DNA from 3 places in the Paenarthrobacter sp. NPDC089675 genome. Region 2 is predicted to be linked to each of the others. Evidence: predicted binding sites of a transcription regulator. Region 2 holds the regulator's gene; each other region holds the start of a gene.
The links. Region 2 encodes Rex, which represses fermentation and respiration genes when NADH is low (regulators of the CRP and FNR family bind a similar motif). Its sites were predicted from a motif close to CTTGTGAANNNNTTCACAAG; they were not measured.
Positions count from the first base shown of each region.

Region 1: ACIPY2_RS03120 (glyceraldehyde-3-phosphate dehydrogenase) is a predicted target of Rex. The motif match lies at 1,268-1,287, and genes of this name have one in related genera.
Region 3: araB (ribulokinase) is a predicted target of Rex. The motif match lies at 875-894, and genes of this name have one in related genera.

Region 1 covers NZ_JBIVHM010000001.1:659,032-663,117, forward strand. Annotated here, with positions in the region: RNA gene rnpB (RNase P RNA component class A) at 1-90, shown strand, start outside; gene ACIPY2_RS03115 (polysaccharide deacetylase family protein) at 157-1,245, opposite strand; gene ACIPY2_RS03120 (glyceraldehyde-3-phosphate dehydrogenase) at 1,508-2,995, shown strand; gene ACIPY2_RS03125 (hypothetical protein) at 3,065-3,274, shown strand; gene ACIPY2_RS03130 (HNH endonuclease family protein) at 3,392-4,086, shown strand, end outside.
Region 2 covers NZ_JBIVHM010000006.1:197,758-201,843, reverse strand. Annotated here, with positions in the region: gene ACIPY2_RS14675 (DUF559 domain-containing protein) at 1-288, opposite strand, end outside; gene ACIPY2_RS14670 (HAD family hydrolase) at 402-1,217, opposite strand; gene ACIPY2_RS14665 (glutaredoxin family protein) at 1,314-1,568, shown strand; gene ACIPY2_RS14660 (redox-sensing transcriptional repressor Rex) at 1,645-2,352, shown strand; gene ACIPY2_RS14655 (hypothetical protein) at 2,394-3,167, opposite strand; gene ACIPY2_RS14650 (hypothetical protein) at 3,456-4,086, opposite strand, start outside.
Region 3 covers NZ_JBIVHM010000009.1:129,127-133,212, forward strand. Annotated here, with positions in the region: gene chvE (multiple monosaccharide ABC transporter substrate-binding protein) at 1-738, opposite strand, end outside; gene araB (ribulokinase) at 1,049-2,776, shown strand; gene ACIPY2_RS18040 (L-ribulose-5-phosphate 4-epimerase) at 2,773-3,480, shown strand; gene araA (L-arabinose isomerase) at 3,530-4,086, shown strand, end outside.

The DNA of each region.
Region 1 (4,086 bases), on a different contig from region 2:
CGGCAACGGCGTTCGTAGATGGATGGCCGCTACTCCCTTATCGGCAACGATGGGGGATGACAGAACCCGGCGTATCGGTCAACCCATCCACCCAAAAGGGCCGTTTCTCCCGGACTTCAGGCCTTCGAGGTGCCCGGCGTCCATGAGGTGGGTGCTTTAGACGGCCAGGAGCGCCACATCATGGGCAGGCGCGTCGATGGCCACGTCCAGCCGTCTCACATCGACCGCGATGGTGGCCGGATGCCGCAGCGCAAGTAATCCGGACGTCGGGATGACGTGCTTCCGGACGGATTCCCCGATCCTTGAGGTCACTATCGACCCCGGGGTGCCCGTAATGGTCGCCGTTAGCTCCCGCGTGGAACCAGGGATGTTCCGCCGGTATTGCGGGTAGGCAACGGTCTCCTCAAATGGATTGCCCGAGTCCTTGGTCAGGATATTGTCGCGATGGTTGCTCGAAGCGTCTGCAGCCGCGAGTCCGGAAACGGTGAGGACCAGCAACTTGCCCGCATCGCGCTGTTCCGTCAGGTAGTCCAGGGTCGCCTCGAACGTTTCCAGGGACTGCCGGTCCCTTGCGCCGATGTTGTTGGCGTGCCACATCATGACCACACCCATCTTCCAGTCGCGGGCCCGGTCGATCACTGCCGCCGCCTTTTCGGGATCCGTATAGTGGTCCAGGCTGTAGTGGTTCTGCCCATCCCTCAGGACGCCGTCCAGCGGTCTGTAGTAGCTGTCAGGAAGATAGCCCGAAGCAATGGCATGGTGATCCCGGATGGAGCGGCCCGCAAACGTTTCTGTCCAGCACTCTGCCGTTCTGGACGGCATGTGACCGTCGTACCTGATCGCAGCACCCCCGGGCGGAGCAAAGCAATCCACCGGAACGCGCGGGAGGTTGCGGCGCAGGTCCTGGAGCGCCCCGACGATTTCCAGGTGGAGGGCGGTCTCGCCGGACACGTCCCCATGGCTCGCTCCGTGGTTCCACACTTCGCCACCGTGCCGGAGGCAGTAGTCCTGGATGTTTCTCCAGGTGTCCATTTCGTTGGGCACAATGCCAACACGACGGGTGGTGGTGACCCGCGTGAAGGGAAGGGACCGCTGGGCCAGGAGAGGCAGGATCCTGCCGCGGAAGTCCCTCGCTGCGTCGTCGAACCGGAGTGCGACGGCGCCACGGCCGCCGGTACCGATGTGGCCGCCTTTTCGCGCAAGGAGCGCTTGGCGGAGGACGTCGCTGCGCGCGGGAGGGTTCACAGGCAGGAGTCTACGGTACGGCCGTGTGAGTGATTTCACGCCTTCGGGCGGCAAAGACCCGGCATTCCCGCCCTAGAATAGTTACTGAACGTAGATGTTCTGCCGCCGGGTCTGCGTTCGCAGCCGGCGGATTTTCTTTGCTCTCGTTCAAGGCGCCACGGGTGGACCGAAACCCGCAGCGCATGTGCCGCAGGACTACTCCGGGCGGCCGACGCCATCTGCATACGAGGGCGTATGTGGTTGACCCAAGGAAGGTAGTTCTGTGAGCCAGACGTCAGATTCTTGTCTTGATAAGTGGATGGGCCGGGAGGCGCTTGCCGAGGCCATGATTCCGGTGATCGGCCGGTTGTACCGCGAAAACAATGTGGTCACCAGCATCCACGGGCGCAGCCTGATCAACAAGTCCACCATGAACATCCTCAAGGCACACCGTTTTGCCCGGCGGATGAGCAACACCGAGCTCCTGTTGGAAGAAACCGCGCCTTTGCTGAACGCCCTTGCCGAGCTTGAGCTCGGCGCAGCAGCGATCGACATTGCCCGCCTGACCGAAAAGTTCCGGGCTGAAGGCAACGGCGCCTCGCTGGATGAGTTCCTGCGCGCCGAGCTGGACGGGATCGTAGGTAAGCGCGGCGCGGACGACCGCACCAGCACCGACGTCGTGCTTTACGGCTTTGGCCGCATCGGCCGCCTGCTGGCCCGCATCCTGATCGAGAAGGCAGGTGGCGGCCACGGCCTTCGGCTCCGTGCAATTGTGGTCCGCAAGGGTGCCGAGAACGACCTCGTCAAGCGCGCCAGCCTGCTGCGCCGCGACTCCGTCCACGGCTCCTTCGAAGGCACCATCCGAGTGGATGAGGAAGCCAACACCATCACGGCCAACGGTGTTCAGATCCAGGTCATCTACTCGGACAACCCCGCCACGGTGGACTACACGGCCTTTGGCATCAAGGACGCCTTGGTAGTGGACAACACGGGCCGCTGGCGCGACGCCGATGGCCTTGCCCAGCACCTGCAGAGCAAGGGTGTTGCCCGCGTTCTCCTGACCGCTCCCGGCAAGGGCAACCTCAAGAACATCGTGCACGGCATCAACCAAGGCGACATCACCGATGACGACAAGATCGTCACCGCCGCTTCCTGCACCACCAACGCCATCACCCCCGTGTTGAAGGCGATTAACGACAAGTTCGGCATCGTCCACGGCCACGTTGAAACTGTGCACTCGTTCACGAACGACCAGAACCTGATCGACAACTTCCACAAGGGCGACCGCCGCGGCCGCTCCGCCGCCCTGAACATGGTCATCACCGAGACCGGTGCCGCAAAGGCAGTCGCCAAGGCGCTGCCGGAGCTGCAGGGCAAGCTCACCGGCAACGCGATCCGCGTCCCGACGCCGGATGTTTCCATGGCGATCCTCAACCTCAACCTCGCCAACGGCACCACCCGCGAAGAGGTTAACGACTACCTGCGTGAGCTCTCGCTGCACTCCCCGCTCCGCAAGCAGATCGATTACATCGACTCTCCGGACGTTGTTTCCACGGACTTCGTCGGCTCCCGTCGCGCCGGCATCGTGGACGGGCTGGCAACCATCTCCAACGACAAGAACCTGGTTCTCTACGTGTGGTACGACAACGAGTTCGGTTACTCCTGCCAGGTGGTCCGCGTCATGGAAGAGATGGCCGGCGTCAACCCGCCGTCCTTCCCTGCGCGGGACGTCGTGGCCCCCATTGCCGTGCTTGAGGGCGCCAACGCGTAGGCCAAAGCGTTACCCGGGTTTCCCGGCTGGTTACTGGAATCAGCCGGGAAACCTGCCCACAATGGGTTCATGGAAAATGAATCGACATTGGAGCACGAAACCACGCTGGAGCACGCACTCGACGTGGCAAAAGCGAATCACAAGCAAGCCCAGAAGCTCCTTGACCAAGCAGTTGCAGCCAACGCGGCGGGTGACGTCAGCGACGAGCGCGTGGAGCAGTTACGCGGGCTCCTTGCCCTCGCGGCCGAGGACCTCCAACGCGTCATGCGTGAACAGTAGAGGGCTGATTCCTCTGTCACTCGTGTGACCTTTCCTCCACACTGTGGATTCCGGCTTCGTTGTCGGTGGATTGTCCTACGCTCATAGGGCATTGGATGAGCCACCGGACGGAGCCTCTTGAGTACCACTTGGTCTGCCTACAGGCGGGCACGACGCAGATCCCGCCAAGCATGGACGATCCTGGTGCTGGCAGCCGTCACCATAGCCGGGGGATTGACGTGGTTTTTCACCACGGGACAATTCGAAATTTCCGGCCCGGGGACATCAGGACCCAGCGAGGCACCTGTCTTCGACGCTGCGTGGATGAAACCCCTTCCGGGTGCTTTCCCAGTGCGTCCACAGAAAGCTGCCGACGCCCTTGAACTGCTCGAGGTGAAGGGCCGCTCGTCCAACAACGACTATGATCGGACGGCCTTCGGTCAGGCGTGGGCGGATGTGGACCACAATGGTTGTGACACCCGTAACGACATCCTGAGGCGGGACCTGGCGGCCGTGGAATTCACCACAGGCTCGGGTTGCAGGGTCGCTGCAGGTCATTTTCAAGAGCCCTATACAGGCGCCGACGTGGCCTTCCGCCGTGGCCAGGACACAAGTGCCGCAGTCCAGATCGACCACGTCGTGGCCTTGGCCGATGCGTGGCAAAAGGGCGCCAAGGAACTTCCGGCCCAACAACGCCAAATGCTCGCCAACGATCCCCTCAACCTGATCGCGGCCGATGGCCCCCAAAACGTCAAGAAGGGCGCCGGAGATGCCGCAACATGGTTGCCGCCCAACAAGAATTTCCGGTGTCACTACGTAGCGCGGCAGGTCTC
Region 2 (4,086 bases):
GCTCAGGTGGAGCTCATTCGAATCGGCCAACCAGGCCGGAAGGACCAGGCCGTGGAGTCTCGCGGCCGTCACGTGGGAGATCCAAGCGCCCGGAGTGGCGGAAGCCAATGAGCGAGCCGCCGATGAAAGATCAAAGTCCCATTCCGCAGGACGATAAAGACCCCTGCTGACTGGATCGACGTCTTGCCGACGCCAAAGCTGTTTTTGGTGCAGGCCCATTGCCCTGGCTTCGTGCAACGTGAAGGGGGCGGATGGTAGCTCGGACGTAATCACAGAAGGCTTTTCCATGAAGGCATTGTTGCCGCAAAGACCCTAACGGCGCAGAAGTTATCCACAGGTCCTGGCGGTTGATCCTCATGTGAGCGAGGAACGCGAGTAGGCGGGTGGGATGTGAGTGAGGATCAGCGGGGGCTACGGAAGCGGCTGAATCCCCGCCAGAGTCCGTAGATAGCGCCGCCGACCGTGGCTGCCTTGAGCCCGAGCGTTGCTGCGCGGCGGCCGGAACGGAAGTCGTAAACCGGCCAGTTGTTATCCCGGGCGTGCCTACGCAGGCGCGAGTCAGGATTGATGACCACAGGATGTCCCACCATCGTCAACAATGGGATGTCGTTGGCGGAGTCGCTATAGGCCCAGCAGTGGTCCAGGTCCAGGCCTTCACGTTCGGCCACCAGTTGCACGGCCACAGCTTTTGCCGGGCCGTGGAGGATGTCGCCGACCAAGCGGCCGGTGTACATGCCATCTTCCACCTCGCCAACGGTGCCCAGTGCACCGCTAAGCCCTAGCCTGGTGGAGATGACGGTGGCCACCTCGATCGGTGTGGCGGTAACGAGCCACACCTTCCTGCCCACCCGTAGATGCTGCTCCGCGAGGGCTTTGGTGCCCGGCCAGATCCGCGACTCGATCATTTCGTCGTAGACCTCCTCGCCCAGGGCCTTGATGTCGTCCACGGAAATGCCGGCAGCGAGAGTCAGGGCTGAATCGCGCACCGAGTGGACGTCTTCCATGTTCTCGCCGCGCATGACGAACTTGAACTGCTTCCACGCGAACCCCGCAGCCTGCGAGAGCGTGAAGGCTTTGCGTTCGTACATTTTGCGGGCCACGTGAAAGAGGCTGGCACCCTTCATGAGGGTGTTGTCCACGTCGAAGAAGGCTGCTTCGCCGATGTGCTGCGGCGCCTTGGCGTGAGCGAGCACAGCGGCGTTCTTCTCCTCGGGCATGCCTTGAGTCTAGTCAATGTGGGTGGTTCCCTGCTGAGACCGTACGAAAGCCGGGGGAGGGAGGTGAGGGAGGGATGATGCGGTTACCGTTGAGACATGCCGATTCCCGACGTCGTTCTCCTCACCAAAGCTGACTGCCACCTGTGCACGGAGGCGCGTGCCGCCGTCGAACGTGTTGCCTCCGGGCTGGGGGTGCAGTGGACCGAGCAGGCGATCGACGGCGACCCGGGCCTCCAGGAGCGGTACGCGGAAGAGATTCCGGTGGTGCTGGTGGACGGCGTGCAGCGGGATTTCTGGACCATCGACGAGCAGCGTTTGACCCGCATTTTGAAGAAAGCGCTGGAAGGCTGAACGGTCCGCACTCCGGAAGCAACCGCTTTTTGTTGACCCCGGCGAAGGGTCCTAGAGTGGAACAACAAGCGACGCAATGGAGAATACCGTGACTGCGCTGGAACCGTCCCCGGAAGCAACAACCGGGGACAACCAAGCTGCCGCCAAGCAGATCCCGCCCGCGGCTGTGGCCCGGATGACCCTCTATTTGCGCGCGCTCAACTCGCTCCTGGCCGAGGGGGTCGAACGGGTTTCGTCGGATGCCCTGGCCGAGGCCTCGGGGGTCAGTTCCTCCACCCTGCGCAAGGACCTCTCCTACGTGGGCTCCTATGGAACGCGCGGCGTGGGCTATGAAGTCCAAAACCTGAGCCGCCACATCGCTGCTGCCCTGGGGCTGACCCACGACTGGAAAGTAGCGATAGTCGGGGCCGGAAACTTGGGCAAGGCCCTGGCCCGCTATGGCGGCTTCGAGTCCAGGGGCTTCGACGTTGTGGCAATCTTCGATGCTGACCCCATGGTGATCGGGAACGAGGTGGGCTGGCTCCGGGTCAGCGACTCAGCGGAACTTGAACGTGTCCTGGAACGTACCCATGCCAACATGGTGGTTCTTGCCCTCCCGGCAACGGTGGCCCAAGAGGTCTGTGACCGCGTGATCGCAGCCGGGATCCGCAGCATCCTCAGCTTTGCGCCGGTGCTCTTGCAGGTGCCGCCGCACGTCAACCTCCGCAAAGTGGATATGGCCACTGAGCTTCAGATCCTGGCCTACCACGCACAACGGGCGCAGACACCGGGCCAGGCTGTTTAGCCTTCGCCGGGTCCGCGCCCGCTGATGGTTCGGGTTCCGGCCTAGCGGCCGTTGTAAGGGTTCTGGTACGGGTTTCCGAAAGCCTGCTGCTTGCGGAAGTACGGAGCCGACGCCGGCAAGTACAGCAGGACGATCGCTGCCACGCCCAGCAGGATGGTGATGGTGCCAACGCCGATCTGCGAGAGGCCCAGGAGGGAGATCGCAGCCAGGACGGTGCCAAGGATCCGGGCCCAGTTCTTGCCTTGGCGCACTTTGAAAGCGACCAAAGCATAAAGCCCGGCCATGATCAGGGAAATGATGACCACGAACGTGATGGCCACACCAACAATGCTGCTGACCGAGATGTCGGAGCTCCGTGAGCCCTGACCATCAAGGGCCTGCTGGATCATGGCCTGGCCTTCGCTGGAGTTGAGCAACGCGATGGTCAGCGGGATGCCGATCAGGGTCAGGACGCCTGCTGCCAGGATCATCCAGAACGAGATGTTGACCAGCTGCGGAACCCGGCTGGGACCCGGCTGCTGGCTCGGCCAGTTGGTGTCCTGGCCGTACTGCGGTGCCTGCTGCCCGTATTGCGGCGCGGACTGGCCATAAGGAGAAGCCTGCTGCCCGTACTGCGGTGCCTGCTGGCCGTACTGCGGCGCGGACTGGCCGTATTGCGGCGCAGCGGGCTGTCCGTACTGGGGTGCCTGCGGCTGGGACTGCTGGCCGTACTGCGGGGCTGAGGGCTGCCCGTACTGGGGCGTCGAAGACTGTGAACCCTGCTGCTCCGGAGTGGAGTCGCCCGGGTTGGAGGGCGGGTAGGGAGGGTTGCTCATGGCATTCCTTTGCTTGTTCGACTGCTGTGTGGCTACCGGGTCAGCAAGTAAACCCCTGCCCCCAGCATGGTTCTGAGTCCACCGTACCCCCACGATCCGGCGGCGCGGACGATCACACGCAGGAAATTCCTCCATGTGGATAAATCATCACGAGGGAGTACGCTCCGCCCGGTGGAAGTACTCCTTGATGATGAAGGCCGCGGCGGTCCTGGAGGGACTGCCGCGGCCTTCAAGCCGCGAAGCGTGCGCCGATTCCGGAGGCCCGACGGCGGCACATCGGGTTTTGGGTTACGCGGTGCCTTTGACTGCCTTGAACCAGAGTTGGGAGTTGGGCAGCCACATCAGGACGACGGCGACGAGGCTCACCGTGAAGCCGAACCAGTTACTGCCGAGGCCTGCACTGGGGCCGCCCATGTTGATGGAGCCGAAGACAGCCAGGAGCAGGGAGACGGCAGCGAGGACTGTGAGGGCCAGGCGTGCCCACTCCTTGCCTTCCTTCATTTTCATGGCCAGGATCACTTGCGCAGCTGCTACTGCGAGGCTGATGAGCAGCAGGACCAAGGCAAATGCCGCTAACCCGGGTGCAAAGGCAAAAGCCGCGATGAGCGCAAAGAAGGCAATGAGCCCGAACAGGAGGCCAAGCAGACCCGAGATAACCCAGATGAAGTAGGACACCTTCAACTCGGTGGGCAGCCCTTGGGTCTTGAAGATGCCGGAAAAGCCGCCTTGGGGCAGGACGTCGTTGAAGCTGCGCGGTCCGTCGGTGGGCATCTCAAAGTGGAAGCCACCCGGCTGACCGGGCGCCGGTTGCCCTGGTGCGGGCTGGCCGGGCGCCGGTTGTCCGGGGCCGGGCTGGGAGTATTGGCCCTGCTGGGGATATTGACCGGGCTGCGATGGCGGCTGGTAGCCCTGGGGAGGT
Region 3 (4,086 bases), on a different contig from region 2:
GGAGCTGTAGGCGGAGGTGAGGATGTCTTCCATGCGCTTCTGGGCCACGGGTGCCTGCCAGCGGAGGATGGCTGCCTGCTCGAACTTGGTCTGGCCGCTGGGGACCTTCAGGGTGCCCGCATCCATGTACGGCTTGAGGGTGTCCATGGCGCCGGTCCAGAAGAAGTTGGCGTTGTTGTCGTCCGGGCTGCCCGCGAACAGTTCAACGTTGAAGGGGCCCTTGCCGTCCACCTTCTTGCCGCTGGCGTCCACCAGGCCGAGGCCGGTCAGCAGGGACGTAGCCTGCTGGACACCGACGGTGTAGTTGTCGAACGTAGTGTAGTAGTCCACGTTGGGGGTGCCGTTGATGAGGCGGTCGTAGGCAATGACCTTGACGTTCTGTTCCTTGGCCTTGGCCAGGACGTCTGTCAGCGTGGTGCCATCGATGGCGGCGATGATGAGTGCCTTGGCACCCTTGGTCAGCATGTTCTCGATCTGGGAAACCTGCGTGGGGATGTCATCGTTGGCGAACTGCAGGTCAGTCTTGTAGCCGAGGTCCTTCAGGGACTTCTCAACGTTGGCGCCGTCGGCGATCCAGCGTTCGGAAGTCTGCGTCGGCATCGAGATGCCCACCAGCGAGTCGCTTGGGTTGGCGGTGCTGCTTGATTCGGCAGAGCCTCCGCGGCTGCCGCAGCCCGTGGCGCCGACGGCCAGGGTGAGGACAACCGCTACGGTGCCCAGGAGTTTCTTCAATCTCACGTTGCTCTCCTTCCGCGGCAGCATTGCCGCGAACTCTGATGCAGGGCCGGAGCATCTGCGCGTCCGGCGGGGTAACGCTTTGCTGGCCTGTGGGCTCTTGGGGCCTCACTGACCACTGGTTGGTGGTGCGAATGTCATTGTGAACGCTAACATTACTGCGCGTCAAGTGGCCCGCGCCACATCATTTTTTGAGCCGTGCAACGGGGCGGAGTCAACGCTTCCCCGCCCGGGAGAGGGTTGACAGTCAGAATTGTTAGCGTTCACAATAAGTGCGGACCGCGATGCTGCGGTAATGAGCGAAGGAAGCTTGATGGGCGATATTTCAAACAGCTATGTGGTCGGCGTCGACTACGGCACTCTGTCCGGCCGCGCCGTCGTGGTGCGCGTTTCGGACGGCAAGGAACTTGGCAGCGGTGTATTCGAGTACCCGCACGCAGTTGTCTCGGACAGCCTTCCCGGCAGCGGGCAGCGGCTTCCCGCCGATTGGGCCCTGCAAGTCCCCAACGATTACCGCGACGTCCTGCGCAATGCCGTACCGGCCGCCGTCGCCGATGCCGGTATCGACCCGCAGAACGTGGTGGGCATCGCAACCGACTTCACGGCCTGCACCATGGTCCCGACGACGGCGGACGGCACGCCCCTGAACGAGCTCGAACGCTTCGCGGACCGGCCCCACGCTTTCGTGAAGCTGTGGCGGCACCATGCCGCGCAGCCGCAGGCCGACCGCATCAACCAGCTGGCAGAAGAGCGTGGCGAGTCCTGGCTCCCCCGCTACGGCGGCCTGATCTCCTCCGAATGGGAATTCGCCAAGGGCCTTCAGCTGCTTGAGGAAGACCCCGAGGTCTACGCCGCGATGGACCACTGGGTGGAAGCGGCCGACTGGATCGTCTGGCAGCTCTGCGGTAAGTACGTTCGGAATGCCTGCACCGCCGGTTACAAGGGGATCTACCAGGACGGCAAGTACCCCGCCGAGGATTTCCTTGCAGCGCTTAATCCAGGTTTCAAGGACTTCGTCTCCGAAAAGCTGGAGCACACCATCGGCCGGTTGGGCGACGCCGCCGGCTACCTTACCGAAGAAGCCGCAGCCTGGACCGGGCTGCCTGCCGGCATCGCCGTGGCAGTTGGCAACGTGGACGCCCACGTCAGCGCACCTGCGGCAAACGCCGTGGAACCGGGGCAGCTTGTGGCGATTATGGGCACTTCCACGTGCCACGTCATGAACGGGGATGTCCTGCGCGAAGTCCCCGGCATGTGCGGCGTGGTCGACGGCGGCATCGTGGACGGTTTGTGGGGCTACGAAGCAGGCCAGTCCGGGGTGGGCGACATCTTTGGCTGGTTCACCAAGAACGGTGTTCCTCCCGAATACCACCAAGCCGCCGCAGCCCAGGACCAAAGCATCCACGAGTACCTCACGGAACTCGCAGAAAAGCAGGAAATCGGCGAGCACGGCCTGATTGCACTCGATTGGCATTCGGGCAACCGTTCCGTGCTGGTGGACCACGAATTGTCGGGCGTTGTTGTGGGCCAGACCTTGGCCACCAAGCCGGAGGACATCTACCGTGCACTGCTTGAGGCCACTGCCTTTGGCACCCGGACAATCGTGGAGGCGTTCCGCGATTCCGGTGTTCCGGTGAAGGAGTTCATCGTTGCGGGCGGCTTGCTGAAAAACAAGTTCCTGATGCAGGTCTACGCAGACATCACCGGCCTGCAGCTTTCCACGATTGGATCCGAACAAGGGCCTGCCCTCGGCTCCGCCATCCACGCCGCAGTTGCCGCGGGCTTGTATAAGGACATCCGCGAAGCAGCTGCGGCGATGGCCGCAGAACCGGGCGCTGTCTACACTCCCATCCCGGAAAACGTGGCCGCGTACGAGGAACTGTTCCAGGAATACCGCACCCTCCACGACTACTTCGGACGTGGAACCAACAACGTGATGCACCGGCTGAAGGCCATCCAGCGCCAGGCGCAGGGCAGCGGCGGGGCGGCCGAACCGGCGTCGGGCTCCTCCACCGACGAAGCGGAGCGGGTGTCCGCATGAGCACCCTGCTGGAAGCAATCGCGAAGGTCCGCAAGGAAGTCTGCGAACTCCACGCTGAGCTGACCCGCTACGAACTGGTGGTGTGGACAGCCGGCAACGTCTCGGGGCGGATCCCCGGTCACGACTTGATGGTGATCAAACCGTCCGGTGTCTCTTATGACGACCTCACCCCGGAGCTGATGGTGGTCACCGACCTTCACGGCGTACCCGTCCGGGGCATCAACACGGGCAGCGGCGGAACCGTCGACTGGGGCAACCCCAATCTCTCCCCGTCCTCGGACACCGCCGCGCACGCCTACGTCTACCGGCACATGCCAGAGGTCGGCGGAGTGGTGCACACCCACTCCACGTACGCCACGGCATGGGCGGCCCGCGGCGAGGAGATCCCATGCGTGCTGACCATGATGGGCGACGAATTCGGCGGACCGATTCCGGTGGGACCGTTCGCACTCATCGGTGACGACTCGATCGGCCAGGGCATCGTGGAGACACTCAGGAACTCGAACTCGCCGGCCGTACTCATGCAGAACCATGGCCCCTTCACCATCGGCAAGGACGCCCGCGCGGCGGTCAAAGCCGCCGTGATGTGCGAGGAAGTCGCCAGGACAGTCCACGTTTCCCGCCAGCTCGGCGAACCGCTGCCCATCGACCCGGCCAAGATCGAAAGCCTTTACGACCGCTACCAAAACGTTTACGGACGCTGACGCGGGCCGCATTGACGCAACCCGCCAACCCGAACTTCAGGAGATTCCAATGCCCAACGCCAACAACACATCGCTTGACCACTACGAGGTCTGGTTCCTTACCGGTAGCCAGCACCTCTACGGCGAGGATGTCCTCAAGCAGGTCGCGGCCCAGTCCCAGGAAATCGCCGAAACCCTCAACGCCACGGTGCCGGTGAAGCTTGTCTGGAAGCCTGTCCTCACCGATTCCGACGCCATCCGCCGCACCGCGCTTGAAGCCAACTCTGATGATTCCGTGATCGGCGTGACCGCGTGGATGCACACGTTCAGCCCGGCCAAGATGTGGATCCAAGGCCTCGACGCCCTACGCAAGCCGCTGCTGCACCTGCACACCCAGGCCAACCGGGACCTTCCCTGGGCGGACATTGACTTCGACTTCATGAACCTCAACCAGGCAGCCCACGGCGACCGCGAATTCGGGTACATCCAGTCCCGTCTCGGGGTGCCGCGGAAGACCGTCGTCGGGCATGTTTCCAACCCCGAGGTGGCCCGTCAGGTAGGCGCGTGGCAGCGCGCCTCCGCCGGCTGGGCAGCGGTCCGCAACCTGAAGCTGACCCGATTCGGTGA